2 regions of the Bradyrhizobium sp. S3.7.6 genome follow, and region 2 is predicted to be linked to the other one. Evidence: riboswitches for the same ligand, from Rfam matches in the RefSeq annotation. Region 2 holds a riboswitch; the other holds the start of a gene.
The links. Region 2 has a riboswitch for glycine ahead of ACVJ5M_RS18670 (D-amino acid dehydrogenase). Riboswitches for the same ligand answer to the same signal wherever they lie in the genome.
Positions count from the first base shown of each region.

Region 1: linked by a shared signal. The riboswitch ahead of gcvT (glycine cleavage system aminomethyltransferase GcvT) and the one ahead of ACVJ5M_RS18670 (D-amino acid dehydrogenase) in region 2 are both predicted to bind glycine.

Region 1 covers NZ_JBSSEQ010000001.1:3,788,955-3,797,028, reverse strand. The annotation lists gene ACVJ5M_RS17860 (NADP-dependent isocitrate dehydrogenase) at 1-540, shown strand, start outside; gene ACVJ5M_RS17855 (DUF3455 domain-containing protein) at 639-1,142, shown strand; gene ACVJ5M_RS17850 (cyclic nucleotide-gated ion channel) at 1,147-2,373, opposite strand; gene alaS (alanine--tRNA ligase) at 2,380-5,058, opposite strand; glycine riboswitch at 5,292-5,380, shown strand; gene gcvT (glycine cleavage system aminomethyltransferase GcvT) at 5,526-6,674, shown strand; gene gcvH (glycine cleavage system protein GcvH) at 6,686-7,054, shown strand; gene gcvP (aminomethyl-transferring glycine dehydrogenase) at 7,235-8,074, shown strand, end outside.
Region 2 covers NZ_JBSSEQ010000001.1:3,949,864-3,957,937, reverse strand. The annotation lists gene ACVJ5M_RS18680 (ABC transporter substrate-binding protein) at 163-1,773, opposite strand; gene ACVJ5M_RS18675 (M20/M25/M40 family metallo-hydrolase) at 2,041-3,171, shown strand; glycine riboswitch at 3,266-3,369, shown strand; glycine riboswitch at 3,373-3,487, shown strand; gene ACVJ5M_RS18670 (D-amino acid dehydrogenase) at 3,555-4,856, shown strand; gene ACVJ5M_RS18665 (ABC transporter permease) at 5,038-5,979, shown strand; gene ACVJ5M_RS18660 (ABC transporter permease) at 5,998-6,885, shown strand; gene ACVJ5M_RS18655 (ABC transporter ATP-binding protein) at 6,900-8,074, shown strand, end outside.

The DNA of each region.
Region 1 (8,074 bases), 160 kb from region 2:
TTCCAGGACATCTACGACCGCGAATTCAAGAAGGAATTCGAGGCCAAGGGCCTGACCTACGAGCACCGCCTGATCGACGACATGGTGGCCTCGGCGCTGAAATGGTCCGGCGGCTATGTCTGGGCCTGTAAGAACTACGACGGCGACGTGCAGTCCGACACGGTCGCGCAGGGCTACGGCTCGCTCGGCCTGATGACCTCGGTGCTGCTCACCCCCGACGGCAAGACCGTGGAAGCCGAAGCCGCCCACGGCACGGTGACCCGCCACTACCGCGAGCACCAGAAGGGCAAGGAGACCTCGACCAACTCGATCGCGTCGATCTTCGCCTGGACCCGCGGCCTGTCGCACCGCGCCAAGCTCGACAACAATGCCGAGCTCGCCAAGTTCGCGAGCACGCTGGAGAAGGTCTGCGTCGACACCGTCGAGGAAGGCTACATGACCAAGGACCTCGCGCTCCTGGTCGGCGCCGACCAGCGCTGGCTCTCGACCACCGGCTTCCTCGACAAGGTCGCCGAGAATCTCACGAAAGCGTTGGCGTAAGCCCGCGCATTATTTTCGTCTGATCGGGGTTAGAGATCATTATGGGCCGCGCTTGGGCGCGGCCCATTCATTTTGACACCCTTGCGCGGAGGCCACCCATGTCCATCATCAAGTTCGCCGTCCCCTGCCTGCTGCTCGCGGCCGTGGCCGGACCCGCCGCAGCCGCGGAGCCGCTCCCCGACGCCATCGCCGCCCCCGGCGAGACCGTCGTGCTCAGCGTCCATGCCGAAGGCGCGCAGGTCTATGACTGCAAGGCAGCCGCCGACGGCAAGCTCGCCTGGGCTTTCCGCGAGCCGGTCGCGACGCTGCTGTCCGAGGGCAAGACCGTCGGCCGCCACTATGCCGGCCCGAACTGGGAACTCGCCGACGGCAGCGCCGTGGCCGGCAAGGCCATCGGCAACGCGCCGGGCGCAACCGCCGCCGATATCCCCTGGCTCAAGCTGGAGGTCGCCTCCCGCCGCGGCAGCGGCATCCTGACGCCGGTCACCACCGTCCAGCGCATCAACACCCACGGCGGCAAGCTCGAGGGTTCTTGCGACAAGGCCGGCGAATTCAAAAGCGCGCCCTACTCGGCCGACTACATTTTCCTGAAGAAGAGCTGACCGCCTAGCGGTCGGTGTCGTCGCGCTCCGCCTGCGCCAATTCTGCCGCCGCAAGATCGCCGGTCTCCTCGAGCCGTGCCTTCGCGGTCTGATGGACGTGCGCGGCGAGCGTCGGCATGCGCTCGATCAGCGCGTGAAAATCCTGGGCGTCGAGCACCAGCAGCCGCGTCTTGCGTGTCGCGGTCACCGTGCCGCTGCGCTTTGTCTTATGCAGCAGCGCGATCTCGCCGAAGAAGGTGCCGTCGGTGAGCCGCACCTGCTGGCTCGGCAGCGCGATCTCGACCTCGCCCGCAGTGATGAAATACATCGAGGAAGCGGCGTCCCCTCGCCGCACCAGAACCTCGCCCTGCTCGATGGTGCGGGCCCGGAGCAGCCGCATGATGTCGGCGATCTCCGCGGCCGAAAGATGCGAGAACAGCGGCACCCGCGCCAGCATGCCCCAGGTCACCACGAAGTCGCGCCGCCTCACCTCCTCGGCAAAGGCGGTCGAGATGATCGCGACCGGCAGCGCGATCATGGCAAAACCCGAGATGATCGCGAACACCGAGATGAACTTGCCGAGCGGCGTCACCGGCACGACGTCGCCATAGCCGACGGTGCCGAGCGTCACGATCGCCCACCACATCGCGTCCGGAATGGTGCCGAGCTTGCTGGGCTGCACATCACGCTCGATGGCGTAGAGCAGCGAGGCGAAGGTCAGTACCACACCGATCAGGATGACGATGCAGCCAATCAGCGCACGCCGCTCGGCATGGATGGCCGCGAGCAGTGAGCGCATCGCCGGCGAATAACGGATCAGCTTGAAGAACGGCAGCACGCCGAGCCCAGCCAGCGTCGCGTGCCGGCCGGTGGCCAGCACGATCGCGGCCGGCAGGAACGCCATGAGGTCGATGATGCCGAGCGCGGAGAAGGCATAAGAGAGCCGGTCGGACAGCGCGGAGCCGTTGCGCTGGGTGTGCCCCGCAACGGTCCACAGCCGCGCCAGATATTCGAGCGCGAACACGATGACGGCGAGGACGGCGACCGCGCTGAACAGCGTGTCGAACCGCGCGTCGAGCTCCGGCACCGAGGCGAGGATCATCGCGACCACGTCGAGCACGATGACGCTGATGATCACCTGGATGAAGCGCGACCCGATCGAGTAGGCGAGCGGATCGTGCTCCAGCAATTCGTACAGGCGATCCCTTAGGTTGGGATCGGCCGAGCCACGTCCTCGCGGAACGAGGCGCATGGCCGTTTACGCGCCTGCCATCGCTTTTTCGATCGCCGCGAGCGCCTCGGGCGCCTTGGCGCCATCGGGACCGCCAGCCTGCGCCATGTCGGGCCGGCCGCCGCCGCCCTTGCCGCCGAGCGCCTCGGAGGCGACGCGCACCAGGTTCACGGCATTGAAGCGCGCGGTGAGATCGGCGGTGACGCCGACCACGATCCCAGCCTTGCCGTCCTCGGTGACGCCGACGATGGCGACCACACCGGAGCCGATCTGCTTCTTGCCGTCGTCCGCAAGGCTCTTGAGATCCTTCATCTCGATGCCCTCGACCGCGCGCGCCATCAGCTTGACGTCGCCGACCTCGCGCACGCCTGCGGCTGCGCCGTTCCCGACGGATGTACCGCCGCCCATCGCGAGCTTCTTGCGGGCGTCGGAGAGCTCGCGCTCGAGCTTCTTGCGCTCCTCCATCAGGGCTGTGATGCGCGCCGGGACGTCGTCGATCGAGGTGCGCAGCTCGTTGGCCGCGGTCTTCGCCAGCGCCATGGTCTCGTTGGCATGCCGGCGCGCATAATTGCCGGTCAGTGCCTCGATGCGACGCACGCCGGAGGCGACCGCGCTCTCGCCGGTCAGCGTGATCAGGCCGATGTCACCGGTGCGCTTCACATGGGTGCCGCCGCAGAGCTCGACCGACCAGCCGAGCGCGTTGGCGCCGCGCTCCCGCGCGGTCCTGCCCATCGAGACGACGCGGACCTCGTCGCCGTATTTCTCGCCGAACAGGGCGCGCGCCCCGGCCTCGCGGGCCTCGTCCACGCCCATGACGCGCGTGGTGACCTCGTCATTCTCCAGCACCACGTCGTTGGCGATGTCCTCGACGCGGGCAAGCTCTTCCGCCGTGATCGGCTTCGGATGCACGAAGTCGAAGCGCAGGCGGTCGGGCGCGACCATCGAGCCGCGTTGCGCGATGTGGTCGCCGAGCACCTGGCGCAGCGCCTCGTGGATGAGATGCGTCGCCGAATGGTGCGCGCGGATCGAGGTGCGCCTGCCGTGATCGACCTCTAGCTGCAGCGCGGTGCCGAGCTTCAGCTCGCCGCTCTCGACGGTGCCGACGTGGACGAAGAGATCGCCGAGCTTCTTCTGCGTGTCGGTAACGCGGAACTTGATGCCGCCCTCGCCGCTGAGCACGCCGGTGTCGCCGACCTGGCCGCCGGACTCCGCGTAGAACGGCGTCTGGTTGAGCACGATCGCGCCGGTCTCGCCGGCCTTGAGGCTCGCGGTTTCCTGGCCGTCCTTCACCAGCGCGGAGACCACGCCTTCGGCGCTCTCGGTCTCATAGCCCAGGAATTCGGTGGCCCCGAGCTTCTCGCGCAGCGGGAACCAGATCGCTTCGGAAGCCGCCTCGCCCGAACCCTTCCAGGACTCGCGCGCCTTGGCCTTCTGGCGCTCCATCGCGTCGGTGAACGAAGCTTGATCCACGCCGATGCCGCGCGACTTCAGCGCATCCTGCGTGAGATCCAGCGGGAAGCCGTAGGTGTCGTACAGCGTGAAGGCGACGTCGCCGTCGAACATGTCGCCCTTCTTCAGGGACGCGCTCTTCTCGTCGAGGATGGCAAGGCCGCGCACCAGCGTCTTGCGGAAGCGGGTCTCTTCCAGCCGCAGCGTTTCCTCGATCAGGTTTTCCGCGCGCATCAGGTCGGGATAGGCCTGGCCCATCTCGCGCACCAGCGCCCAGACCAGCCGATGCATCAGCGGCTCCTTGGCCCCCAGCAGCTGCGCATGGCGCATCGCGCGGCGCATGATCCGGCGCAACACATAGCCGCGGCCCTCGTTCGAGGGCAGCACGCCGTCGGAGACGAGGAACGCCGAGGAGCGCAGATGGTCGGCGATGACGCGGAACGAGGCCACCGTCTGCTCGTTCGGCCCGCTGCCAAGCGCGGACGCGGTCGCGTCGATCAGATGGCGGAACAGGTCGGTCTCGAACACGCTGTCGACGCCCTGCATGATGCAGGCCATGCGCTCCAGCCCCATGCCGGTGTCGATCGAGGGACGCGGCAGATCCACGCGCTCCTCCTTCGTCACCTGCTCGTATTGCATGAACACGAGATTCCAGAATTCGAGGAAGCGGTCGCCATCCTCTTCCGGCGAGCCCGGAGGTCCGCCCCAGATGTGATCGCCGCGATCGATGAAGATCTCCGAGCACGGGCCGCACGGGCCGGTGTCGCCCATCGCCCAGAAATTGTCCGAGGTCGGGATGCGGATGATGCGGTCGTCGGAGAAGCCGGCGATCTTCTTCCACAACCCGGCCGCCTCGTCGTCGGTGTGGTAGACGGTGACGAGCAGCTTGTCTTTCTTGAGCCCGAACTCCCGGGTGATCAGGGTCCAGGCCAGCTCGATCGCCCGCTCCTTGAAATAGTCGCCGAACGAGAAATTGCCGAGCATCTCAAAGAAGGTGAGATGGCGCGCGGTGTAGCCGACATTGTCGAGGTCGTTGTGCTTGCCGCCGGCGCGCACGCATTTCTGCGACGTGGTGGCGCGCTGGTACGGCCGCTTCTCGACGCCGGTGAAGACGTTCTTGAACTGCACCATGCCGGCATTGGTGAACATCAACGTCGGGTCGTTGCGCGGCACCAATGGCGAGGACGACACGATCTCGTGGCCGTTCTCGGCAAAGAAGTTCAGAAAGGTCGACCTGATCTCGTTGACGCCGCTCATGTTCATCCAATCGGGTGTGCTTGGACCCGCGATACGCCATCCAAACCGGGCATTTGGGCTGATATCTGCGGGTCAAAGCGCTTTTAGACAAGGCCAGCTGCGCTGTCCAGAAACTGTGCAAGGAGATCAGTGAGTTGCCGCAGGCGCGCAATCCCGTTTGCAATCCCGTTGAAAGGCGCCAGGTGCGCGTTGACAGGCTTGGCCGGCCTGTGGTCTGTACCCATCTGTATCGTACGGCCACGTCGGGAGAGACCGGCTTTGGTGCCGGCGCCGAAGGAGCAACCGCCCCGGAAACTCTCAGGCAAAAGGACCGCGTGGCTTTGACGACATCTGGAAAGAGGCGCCGACGGGCATAAGACCCGGACTGCGTCCGCCGACGGGATAATACTCTCAGGCACAGCGACAGATGGGGCTTCGACTGGTTGCTACCGGGGAATCGTCCCCGGGGAACCACCGAGGGCCCCGTGATGCTTGCGCGCGACGACCAAGATTCCCTCAAACATACGCCCCTTCACGGGCTTCACGTCTCCCTCGGCGGCAAGATGGTGCCGTTCGCGGGCTATGACATGCCCGTACAGTACCCCGCGGGCGTCCTGAAAGAGCACCTCCATACCCGTTCCTCCGCCGGCCTGTTCGACGTCTCCCATATGGGCCAGCTCGCGCTTCGGCCGAAGTCGGGCAAGGTCGAGGACGCTGCCCGCGCGCTGGAACGGCTGGTGCCGCAGGATATCGTGGCGATTGCCCCGGGACGGCAGCGCTATGCCCAGTTCACCAATCCGGACGGCGGGATTCTCGACGATCTGATGGTCGCCAATTTCGGCGACCACCTGTTCCTGGTCGTCAACGCCGCCTGCAAGGAAGCGGACGAAGCGCATCTGCGCGCGCATCTCGCGGACGACTGCATCATCGATTCGCTTCAAGACCGCGCCCTGATCGCGCTGCAGGGCCCGAAGGCGGAAGCGGTGCTGGCGAAATTGTGTGCAGAGGCGCCCTCCATGAAGTTCATGGATGCCGGCCCGCACAAGGTCGCCGGTCTCGACTGCTTCGTCTCGCGCTCCGGCTACACCGGCGAGGACGGGTTCGAGATTTCGGTCCCCGCGGCCGATGCCGAGCGCCTCGCCAAAACGCTGCTGGACAATCCCGACGTGATGCCGATCGGCTTAGGGGCCCGCGACAGCCTGCGGCTGGAAGGCGGGCTCTGCCTCTACGGCCACGACATCGACACCGCCACCACGCCGGTCGAGGCCGCGCTGGAATGGTCGGTGCAGAAGAGCCGCCGCAGCGGCGGCGCCCGCGCCGGTGGTTTTCCCGGCGCTGATGCGATCCTCGCCCATTTCGATCACGGCGCGAGCCGCCGCCGGGTCGGCCTGCGCACGGAAGGCCGCGCGCCGGTGCGCGAGGGCGCGCTGCTGTTTGCGGATGACGCCGGCGGCGAGCCGATCGGAAAGGTCACCTCGGGCGGTTTCGGCCCGAGCCTGAATGCGCCGGTCGCGATGGGCTATGTGCCCACGGCATCGAGCGCGCTCGATACAAAACTCTTCGCCGAGGTGCGCGGCCAGCGGCTGCCGCTCACGGTCGCCGCCATGCCTTTCGTGAAAAACACCTACAAACGCTGAGGACTGAGAAAATGACCACGACGCTGTACTCCTCCGACCATGAATGGCTGGCCATCGACGGCGATGTCGCCACCGTCGGCATTACCGACTACGCGCAGTCGCAGCTCGGCGACGTCGTATTCGTCGAACTGCCGAAGGTCGGCCGCAGCCTGAAGAAGGCGGAAGCCGCCGCCGTCGTGGAATCGGTGAAGGCCGCCTCCGACGTCTACGCGCCTGTCACCGGCGAAGTGCTCGAGACCAACGACGCGCTCGCCACCGAGCCGGCGCTGGTGAACTCGGACGCGCAAGGCAAGGCGTGGTTCTTCAAGATCAGGATGGCCGACAAGAGCGAGCTCGGCGGCCTCATGGATGAAGCCGCCTACAAGGCACATACGGCGTGAGATGAAGCGAACTCTGACCTCATATTCGGTGTCATCACCCGCCTTGTGCGCACTGCGCACTGGGGCGGGTGATCCAGTACGCCGCGGCTTCTCGGCTCAAGCCGTGACGCCTGCGTTTACTGGATGCCCCGCCTTCGCGGGGCATGACGGCGACAGCGAAATCTAAAGCGAGGACCCATGATGACCGCGCACCGCAAATCCAATGGCGACACCGCCGCCACCTTCGTTCGCCGCCACATCGGCCCGTCGGCGCGCGACGTCACCGCAATGCTGGAGGCCGTCGGCGCCAAGAGCGTGGACGCCCTGATGGCGGAGACGCTGCCGGCCTCGATCCGGCAGACCGCCCCGCTCGACCTCGGCAAGCCCTTGAGCGAGACCGAGGCGATCGCGCACATGGCCGAGCTCGCGCGCGAGAACCAGGTCTTCACCTCGCTGATCGGCCAAGGCTATTCCGGCACGGTTTTGCCCGCGGTGATCCAGCGCAACATTTTGGAGAACCCGGCCTGGTACACGGCCTACACGCCCTACCAGCCCGAGATCAGCCAGGGCCGGCTGGAGGCGCTGCTCAACTTCCAGACCATGATCTGCGACCTCACCGGGCTCGATGTCGCCAACGCCTCGCTGCTGGATGAAGCGACCGCCGCGGCGGAAGCGATGGCGCTCGCGGAGCGGCACTCACGGGTCGAAGCAAAAGCCTTCTTCGTCGACAAGGACGTGCATCCGCAGACGCTGGCGGTGATGCGCACCCGCGCCGAGCCGCTGGGCTGGACCCTGATCGTCGGCGATCCCCTCGCCGATCTCGACAAGGCCGACGTGCTCGGCGCGCTGCTGCAATATCCGGGCTCCTCGGGCGCCGTGCGTGACCTCAGGCCCGCGATCGCGACGTTGAAGGCCAAGGGCGCGCTCGCGATCGTTGCCGCCGATCTCTTGGCCCTGACGCTGCTCGCCTCGCCCGGCGAGCTCGGGGCCGACATCGCGATCGGCTCGGCGCAGCGCTTTGGCGTGCCGATGGGTTATGGC
Region 2 (8,074 bases):
ACATCTATTTCAAGTCAGAAACAAATAGCAATGATTGGACACTGGAAGAGTTAAAAGCTGACGCGAGGCTGACAAACGAAAACGGCGCCGCTGATGACAGCGACGCCGCGTAACGCTCGGACCGAAGGTGCGAGATGCACCTTCCCTTACCTGGACTTGGCCTTACTCGGTCTTGTCGATGTTCCAGAACACCGGCGTCGCTGGGCCGTCGAGCACGCCGGTGAGCGACTTCCGCCACGCGCTCGGCGCCAGATACTGGCCGAGCGGCACGTAGATCACCTGGTCATAGGCTTCCTTCTGGATCTCGGTCGCGATCTTCTTCTGATCGTCGAGCGAGGCGGCGCGGACGAAATCGTCCTTGAGCTTCTCGATCTTGGCGTTTTCCGCCCAGCCGAACCAGCCCTTCTTGCCCTGGCCGCCGATCGACAGATTGGCGATCGGGTTGGACACGTCGGCGCTGACCCAGTTGGTGAAGAACATGTTCCAGCCGCCCTCCTTCGGAGGCTTCTGGCTGGCGCGCCGGCTGACCACCGTCTGCCAGTCGGTCGCCTGCGCGTCGACCTTGAAGCCGGCCTCGCGGAGCAACTGCACCGCGACCGTCGGCTGCGCCTTCAGCGTCACGACGTCGCCGGGCACCATGACCACGACGGGCGTGCCGTCATAGCCGGACTCGGCGAGCGCCTTCTTGGCTTCCGCCATGCCGTTGCCCTTGACCAGCGATTCCGAGCCGACGTCGGTCGCGAACGGCGTATCGCAGATGAAGAACGCACCGCAGATCTTGTAGTATTTGGGATTGCCGACGAGCGCGTCGAGCACGTCCTTCTGGTTCATCGCCAGAAGTGCGGCACGGCGGATCTTCGGATTGTCGAAGGGCGGATAGAGGAAGTTCATGCGCCCAAGGGTCTGGTAGCCGAACTTGTTCAGCGTCTCGGTCTTGAGGTCGGCATTGCCTTCAAGGACGGGCAGCAGATCCCACGGCGGCACTTCCATGAAGTCGATGTCGCCCGATTGCAGCGCGTTCACTGCGGTCTGCGCATCCGGCATGGTGATCCATTCGACGCGATCAACCTTGACCACCTTGCCTCCGGCAGTCCAGCTCGACGCCTCCTTGCGCGGCACGTAGTCGGTGTTCTTGACGTATACCGCCTTCACGCCGGGCTGGAATTCACCCTGCACGAACTTGAACGGACCCGAGCCGATCTGCTCGGGGATCTGCTTGTCCGGCGGCGTTTCGGCGAGACGCTTCGGCATCATGAAGGCGACGCGCGAGGACGGCTTGCCGATGGATTCGAGCACGAGGCCGTAGGGCTCCTTCAGCTTCAGCGTGATCGTCTTGGGGTCGGTCGCCTCGATGCTCGCAGTAAACTGCATCATCTGCTGGCCCATGCCGTCGACCGCGGCCCAGCGCTTCAGCGAAGCGGCGCAGTCTTCCGCCGTCACCGGCGTACCGTCGTGCCACTTCAGGCCGTCGCGCAGCGTGAAGGTGTAGGTGAGCTTGTCGTCGGAGATCTTCCAGTCCGCCATCTGCGGCTGGATCTTGAAATTCGAGTCCGTCGCGATCAGCGTGTCGTAGACCATGTAGCCATGGTCACGCGTGATGTAGGCGGTGGTGAAAATCGGATCGATGATGCGCAGATCCGAATGCATCACCGCGGTGATGGTCTTGCTGGCGGCGGCAAGTACCGGCGAGGCCATCGCCGTCGAAAGCGCAACGACCGATAGCGCAAGTGTGGAGGCGAACGCGCGACGCCCCCGGCGCATCAAGCTCAACATAAAAGTTTCTCCTGACGTGAAACTGTTCAAAGGCAGGTTATTGGTTGAGCATTCGGTTCGTTCTTTAGGCGAACTAACCTCATGCGATGCCTTTGTCTTTCGAGACTTGCAGACAGTGTTGAGCGCGTCAATCCGGTTTCGCTGCAGCCCCAAGCGGCGCGCCCACGGGCTCCACAAAGATCGGTTTGGCTCTACAACGCTTTCCGCCAGTCCCGTCCGCGCCAATGCAATGCGCGTTCCATCTTTCGAAGCTTGAGAGACATTAAGATGAATCCAGCCAATCTTCCCTTCGATTCCGAGGCGATGCTCGAGGGCCTGCGCACCTGGGTAGAATGCGAGAGCCCGACCTGGGACGCGGGTGCCGTCAACCGCATGCTCGATATCGCAGCGCGGGATATGGCGATCATGGGTGCGACGATCGAACGCATCGGCGGTCGACAGGGCTTCGGCGGCGTGATCCGCGCGCGCTTCCCGCATCCGAAACAGGGCGAGCCGGGCATCCTGATCGCCGGCCACATGGATACCGTCCACCCGGTCGGCACCATCGAGAAGCTGAAATGGCGGCGCGAGGGCGACAAGTGCTACGGCCCCGGCATCTACGACATGAAGGGCGGCAACTATCTCTCGCTGGAAGCGATCCGGCAGCTGGCACGTGCGTCCTTCACCACGCCGCTGCCGATCACCGTGCTGTTTACGCCCGACGAGGAAGTCGGCACGCCCTCGACGCGCGACATCATCGAGGCGGAGGCTGCGCGCAACAAATATGTGCTGGTGCCCGAACCGGGCCGCGCCGACAACGGTGTCACCACCGGACGTTACGCCATCGCGCGTTTCAATCTGGAAGCGACGGGCCGGCCGAGCCATGCCGGCGCAACATTGTCGGCCGGACGCTCGGCGATCCGCGAGATGGCGCGGCAGATCCTCGCCATCGACGCGATGACGACGGAGGACTGCACCTTCTCGGTCGGCGTCGTGCATGGCGGACAATGGGTCAATTGCGTTGCCACGACCGCCACCGGCGAGGCGCTGTCCATGGCCAAGCGCCAGGCCGATCTCGATCGCGGCGTCGAGCGGATGCTGGCGCTGTCGGGCACGACCAATGATGTCACGTTCAAGGTGACGCGCGGCGTCACGCGCCCCGTATGGGAGCCCGATGCCGGCACCATGGCACTTTATGAAAAGGCGCGCGGCATCGCCAAATCGCTCGGCACTGAGCTGCCGCATGCGAGCTCTGGCGGCGGCTCCGACGGCAACTTTACCGGCGCGATGGGCATCCCGACGCTCGACGGCCTCGGCGTGCGCGGCGGCAACGGCCACACGCTCGAGGAGTTCATCGAGGTCGAGAGCCTGGTTGAACGCGGGCGCCTGATGGCCGGCTTGCTGGCGACGCTCGACTGACGACGCAGCCTTCGCACTGCACAATGCGTTGGCAGTCGCGGTTTAAATTTAGCCTTGTCTAAAAATGAGGCGCATCGTACTGCTCGATTGTCCACGCGACGATGCGGGAGAGATCGCAACGAGAGTTCAGGCTTTCGTTGCGGCGCCGACGGAGCAACCGCCCCGGAAACTCTCAGGCAAAAGGACCGTATCGTCAGGACGATCTGGAGAGAGGCGGCACGGCCAATGTGGTCGTGACGTCCACCGAAGGGGATAGTCCGGAGCTGACCTCGCCGAGGTCCGCGCCGGATCAAGCTCTCAGGTAACCGTGACAGATGGGGCGCCGCCAACGGCCTTTGGCCGGCGGTTAGCCGACTCTAACTCACGGGAGCCCCGAACCTGCCATGACCCATATCGCCATCATCGGCGCCGGCATCACCGGCGTAACGACCGCCTATGCCCTGCTCGAACGCGGATACAAGGTGACGGTGCTCGACAAGCACCGCTACGCCGCGATGGAGACGTCCTTCGCCAATGGCGGACAGCTCTCCGCCAGCAATGCCGAAGTCTGGAACAGCACCGCCACGATCCTGAAAGGCCTGCGCTGGATGTTCCGGCGTGATGCGCCGCTGCTGATGAACCCGCGGCCGAACTGGCACAAATATTCGTGGATGAGCGAGTTCGTCGCCAATATCGGTAACTACCGCGCCAACACGGTTCAGACCACGCGGCTCGCGATCGAAGCCCGCAAGCATCTGTTCGAGATCGCGGAGCGCGAAGGCATCGACTTCGATCTCGAACGCCGCGGCATCCTGCACATCTATCACGACAAGAGGGGTTTTGAATCCGGCCTGCAGGTCAATGCGCTGCTGAAGGAAGGCGGGCTCGATCGCCGCCCGGTGACGCCGGAGGAGATCCGCGCCATCGAGCCGACGCTGCGCAAGGACTATTTTGGCGGCTTCTACACGCCGTCGGATGCGACCGGCGATATCCACAAGTTCACGCGCGGACTTGCGGAAGCCTGCAAGCGGCGCGGCGCGACCTTTATCCACGAAGCCAACATCGATTCCATTGCCCAGGCAGGTGGCGGCTTTGTCATCGGCTGGGCTGATCTTTCGGCCAGTGATGCTGTCGCATCCGCGCGCGGCATGCTGAAGGCGGATGGCGTCGTGGTCTGCGCCGGTGTGGCCAGCCGCCACTTCGCCGCCCTCCTCGACGAGCGCGTCAACGTCTATCCGGTGAAGGGCTATTCGATCACCGTTCAGCTCGACACTGCCGCAAGCCGCAATGCGACGCCGACCGTGAGCCTGCTCGACGAAGCCGCCAAGATCGTCACCAGCCGGCTCGGCGCCGATCGTTTCCGCGTCGCAGGCACCGCCGAATTCAACGACTTCAACCGCGACATCCGCGCCGACCGCGTGCAGCCGCTGGTCGACTGGGTGCGCAGCAACTTCCCCGGCGTCGAAACGTCCAAGGTCGTGCCTTGGGCCGGGCTGCGGCCGATGATGCCGAACATGATGCCCGTGGTGCGCGCAGGACGGATGCCGGGCGTGTTCTTCAACACCGGTCACGGCCATCTCGGCTGGACCTTGTCGGCGGCGACCGCGCAGATGATTGCCGGGACCATCGACGGCTGGCGCGGGCTCAACGCACCGCCGACCGCACCCTCACTCAGGGTTGAGCGCGAGTTCCGCCATGCATCCTGAGTGGCCGATATCGGAGGCTCGGCGGCCTCTTGCGACCGCCCTGCCCTTGGCACACAATTTGCCCCGAAAGGTCGGCTTCTCCGGCCGGCTTTCCAGCCCGAGTGACAGGCGTGCATGATAGACAGAACCGATTCCACAGGGGCCTCTCGGCCCCACAAGTTCCGCAGCCGGAGATAGGTGCATGCTAGGTTATCTCATTCGCCGCGTTCTGGCCGCGGTGCCCGTGATGGGCGTCGTCGCGCTGTTCGTCTTCCTGCTGCTGCGGCTGACGCCGGGCGATCCCGCCGCCATTCTCGCCGGCGATAACGCCACGCCGGAACGGCTGGAACGCATCCGCGACTCGCTCGGCCTCAACGAACCGCTGATCGTGCAATTCATCACCTGGGTGAACAAGCTGCTGCACGGCGATCTCGGAACGTCGCTGATCTCCAACCTGCCAGTCATGAAGATGATCAGCCAGCGCGTCGAGCCGTCGATTTCGATCGCGCTCTCGACGATCATTCTCGCCGTGATCGTCGCCGTGCCGCTCGGCGTCATCGCGGCGTGGAAGCACGGCACCTGGATCGACCGTTTCGTGATGGGCCTCTCCGTGCTCGGCTTCTCCGTGCCGGTGTTCGTGGTCGGCTATCTCCTGATCGAGGTCTTCGCGATCGACCTGCGCTGGGTGCCGGTGCAGGGCTTCCGCAGCATCTTCAACGGCTTTGGACCGTTCTTCGAGCGCATCATCCTGCCGACCTGCGCGCTCTCGTTCATCTACATCGCGCTGATCGCGCGCATGACGCGTGCGGCGATGCTCGACGTGCTCGGTGAGGACTACGTCCGCACCGCCCGCGCCAAGGGCATCAACGAGGTCGCCGTGATGATGCGCCATGCGCTGCGCAATGCCGCGGTGCCCGTCATCACCGTAATCGGCACCGGCTTTGCGCTGCTGATTTCCGGCGTCGTCGTCACCGAGAGCGTGTTCAACATCCCCGGCATCGGCCGCCTCACGGTAGACGCTGTGCTGGCGCGCGACTATCCGGTCATCCAGGCGATGATCCTGCTGACGTCGCTGATCTATGTCGTCGTCAATCTCCTGATCGACGTCGCCTATACGCTGCTCGATCCCCGGATCCGGTACTGAGGCAAGGATACCAACAATATGTCCGTCGATAGCCTCCCCCAGTCGTCCATTCCGATCACGTCGCCACTGCGGCCGCGTTTCGGATTCCTCACCTCGACGCCGATCATTGCGGCGGCCACGATCCTGCTCGCGCTGATCGTGCTGGTCTCGATCCTGGCGCCGCTGATCGCGCCGCACGATCCGGTCCAGCTTGCGCCCTCGCAGCGGCTGAAGCCGGCCTCGGCGCAGTTCCTGCTCGGCACCGACGCCTATGGCCGTGACCTCTTGTCGCGCGTCATCTATGGCGGCCGCATCTCGCTCCTGATCGGCATCGGCTCGGCGATCCTGTCGATCGTCATCGGCCTTGCGATCGGCCTCGTCTCCGGCTTCTTCAAGCTGGTCGATGCCGTCCTGATGCGCGTCATGGACGGCCTCATGGCGATGCCGAGCATCCTGCTCGCGATCGCCGTGGTGTCGCTGTCCGGCGCCAGCATCTGGACCGTGCTGGTCGCGATCACCATCCCCGAAATACCGCGCGTGGCACGCCTGGTACGCTCGGTCGTGCTGTCCGCGCGCGAGGAGCCTTACGTCGAGGCTGCGATCTCGGTCGGCTCCAGCCTGCCGAAGATCATGTGGCGCCATCTGATGCCGAACACGATCGCGCCGCTGATCGTCCAGGGCACCTATGTCTGCGCTTCCGCGATCCTGACCGAGGCCATCCTCTCCTTCCTCGGCGCCGGCATCTCGCCGGAGACGCCGACTTGGGGCAACATCATGGCCGAGGGCCGTCAGTATTTTCAGCTCAAGCCGACGCTGATCTTCTGGCCGGGCCTGCTGCTTTCGATCGCCATCCTCAGCATCAATCTGATCGGCGACGCCGCCCGCGACGCCCTCGATCCCCGCATGAAGCAGCGGGAGGGCAAGTGATGACGGATCAAGTGATGACCAACCCAGTTCTCGACATCAACAACCTCGTCGTCTCCATCGGCAAGAAGCCGAAGGGCGCAAACATCATCGACGGGATCTCGATCCAGGTGCATAAGGGCGAGACACTGTGTCTCGTCGGCGAAAGCGGCTCGGGCAAGTCGGTGACCTCGCTCACCACGATGGGCCTGCTGCCGAAGGGCACGCTGGTTCCGACCGGCGGCAGCGTCAAGCTGGTCGGCGAAGAGATTCTCACCGCGACCGATCGCCGCCTGCGCCAGCTCCGCGCGACGCAGATGGCGATGATCTTCCAGGAGCCGATGACCGCGCTCAATCCGGTGGTGCCGGTCGGCCGTCAGATCGACGAGGTCCTGCGCGCCCACACCGATCTCGACGCCAAGGCGCGGAAGAAGCGCATTCTCGACATGATGGAGCAGGTCCGCCTGCCCCAGGTCGAGCGTATCTTCGCCTCCTATCCGCATCGCCTGTCCGGCGGCCAGCGCCAGCGCATCATGATCGCGATGGCGCTGGTGCTGGAGCCGAAGCTGCTGATCGCCGACGAGCCGACCACCGCGCTCGACGTCACCACGCAGAAGCAGATCCTGACGCTGATCCGCGACCTCCAGCGCGATCACGGCACCGCCGTCCTGTTCATCACCCACGACATGGGCGTGGTCGCCGAGATCGCCGACCGCGTCGCCGTGATGCGGCAGGGCCGGCTGGTCGAGACCGGTCCGCTCGAGACCGTGCTGCGCAACCCGACCATGGAGTACACCCGCAATTTGCTTTCTGCGGTGCCGAGCCTGGTGCCGCGCGCGGCGCGGCCCGAGACCAAGGAGCCGGTGGTGCTGGAGGCCAACGAGCTCGGCAAGGTCTATAAGGAGCGCGCCTTCTTCGGCAAAGGCCGCGAGGTCGTCGCCGCCGACAAGGTCACGCTGACGCTGCGCAAGGGCCGCACGCTCGGCATCGTCGGCGAGAGCGGCTCGGGCAAGTCCACCGTCGCGCGGTGCATCGTGCGCCTGATCGATCCGACCTCCGGCGGCGTGCGTCTCGCCGGCCGCGAGATCGCCGACATCTCGCGCCGCCTGCTCCAGCCGCACCGGCAGAAGATCCAGATCGTGTTCCAGGATCCCTATCGCTCGCTCAACCCGCGCATTACCGTCGGCGAGAGCATCGCGGAAGGCCCGATCAA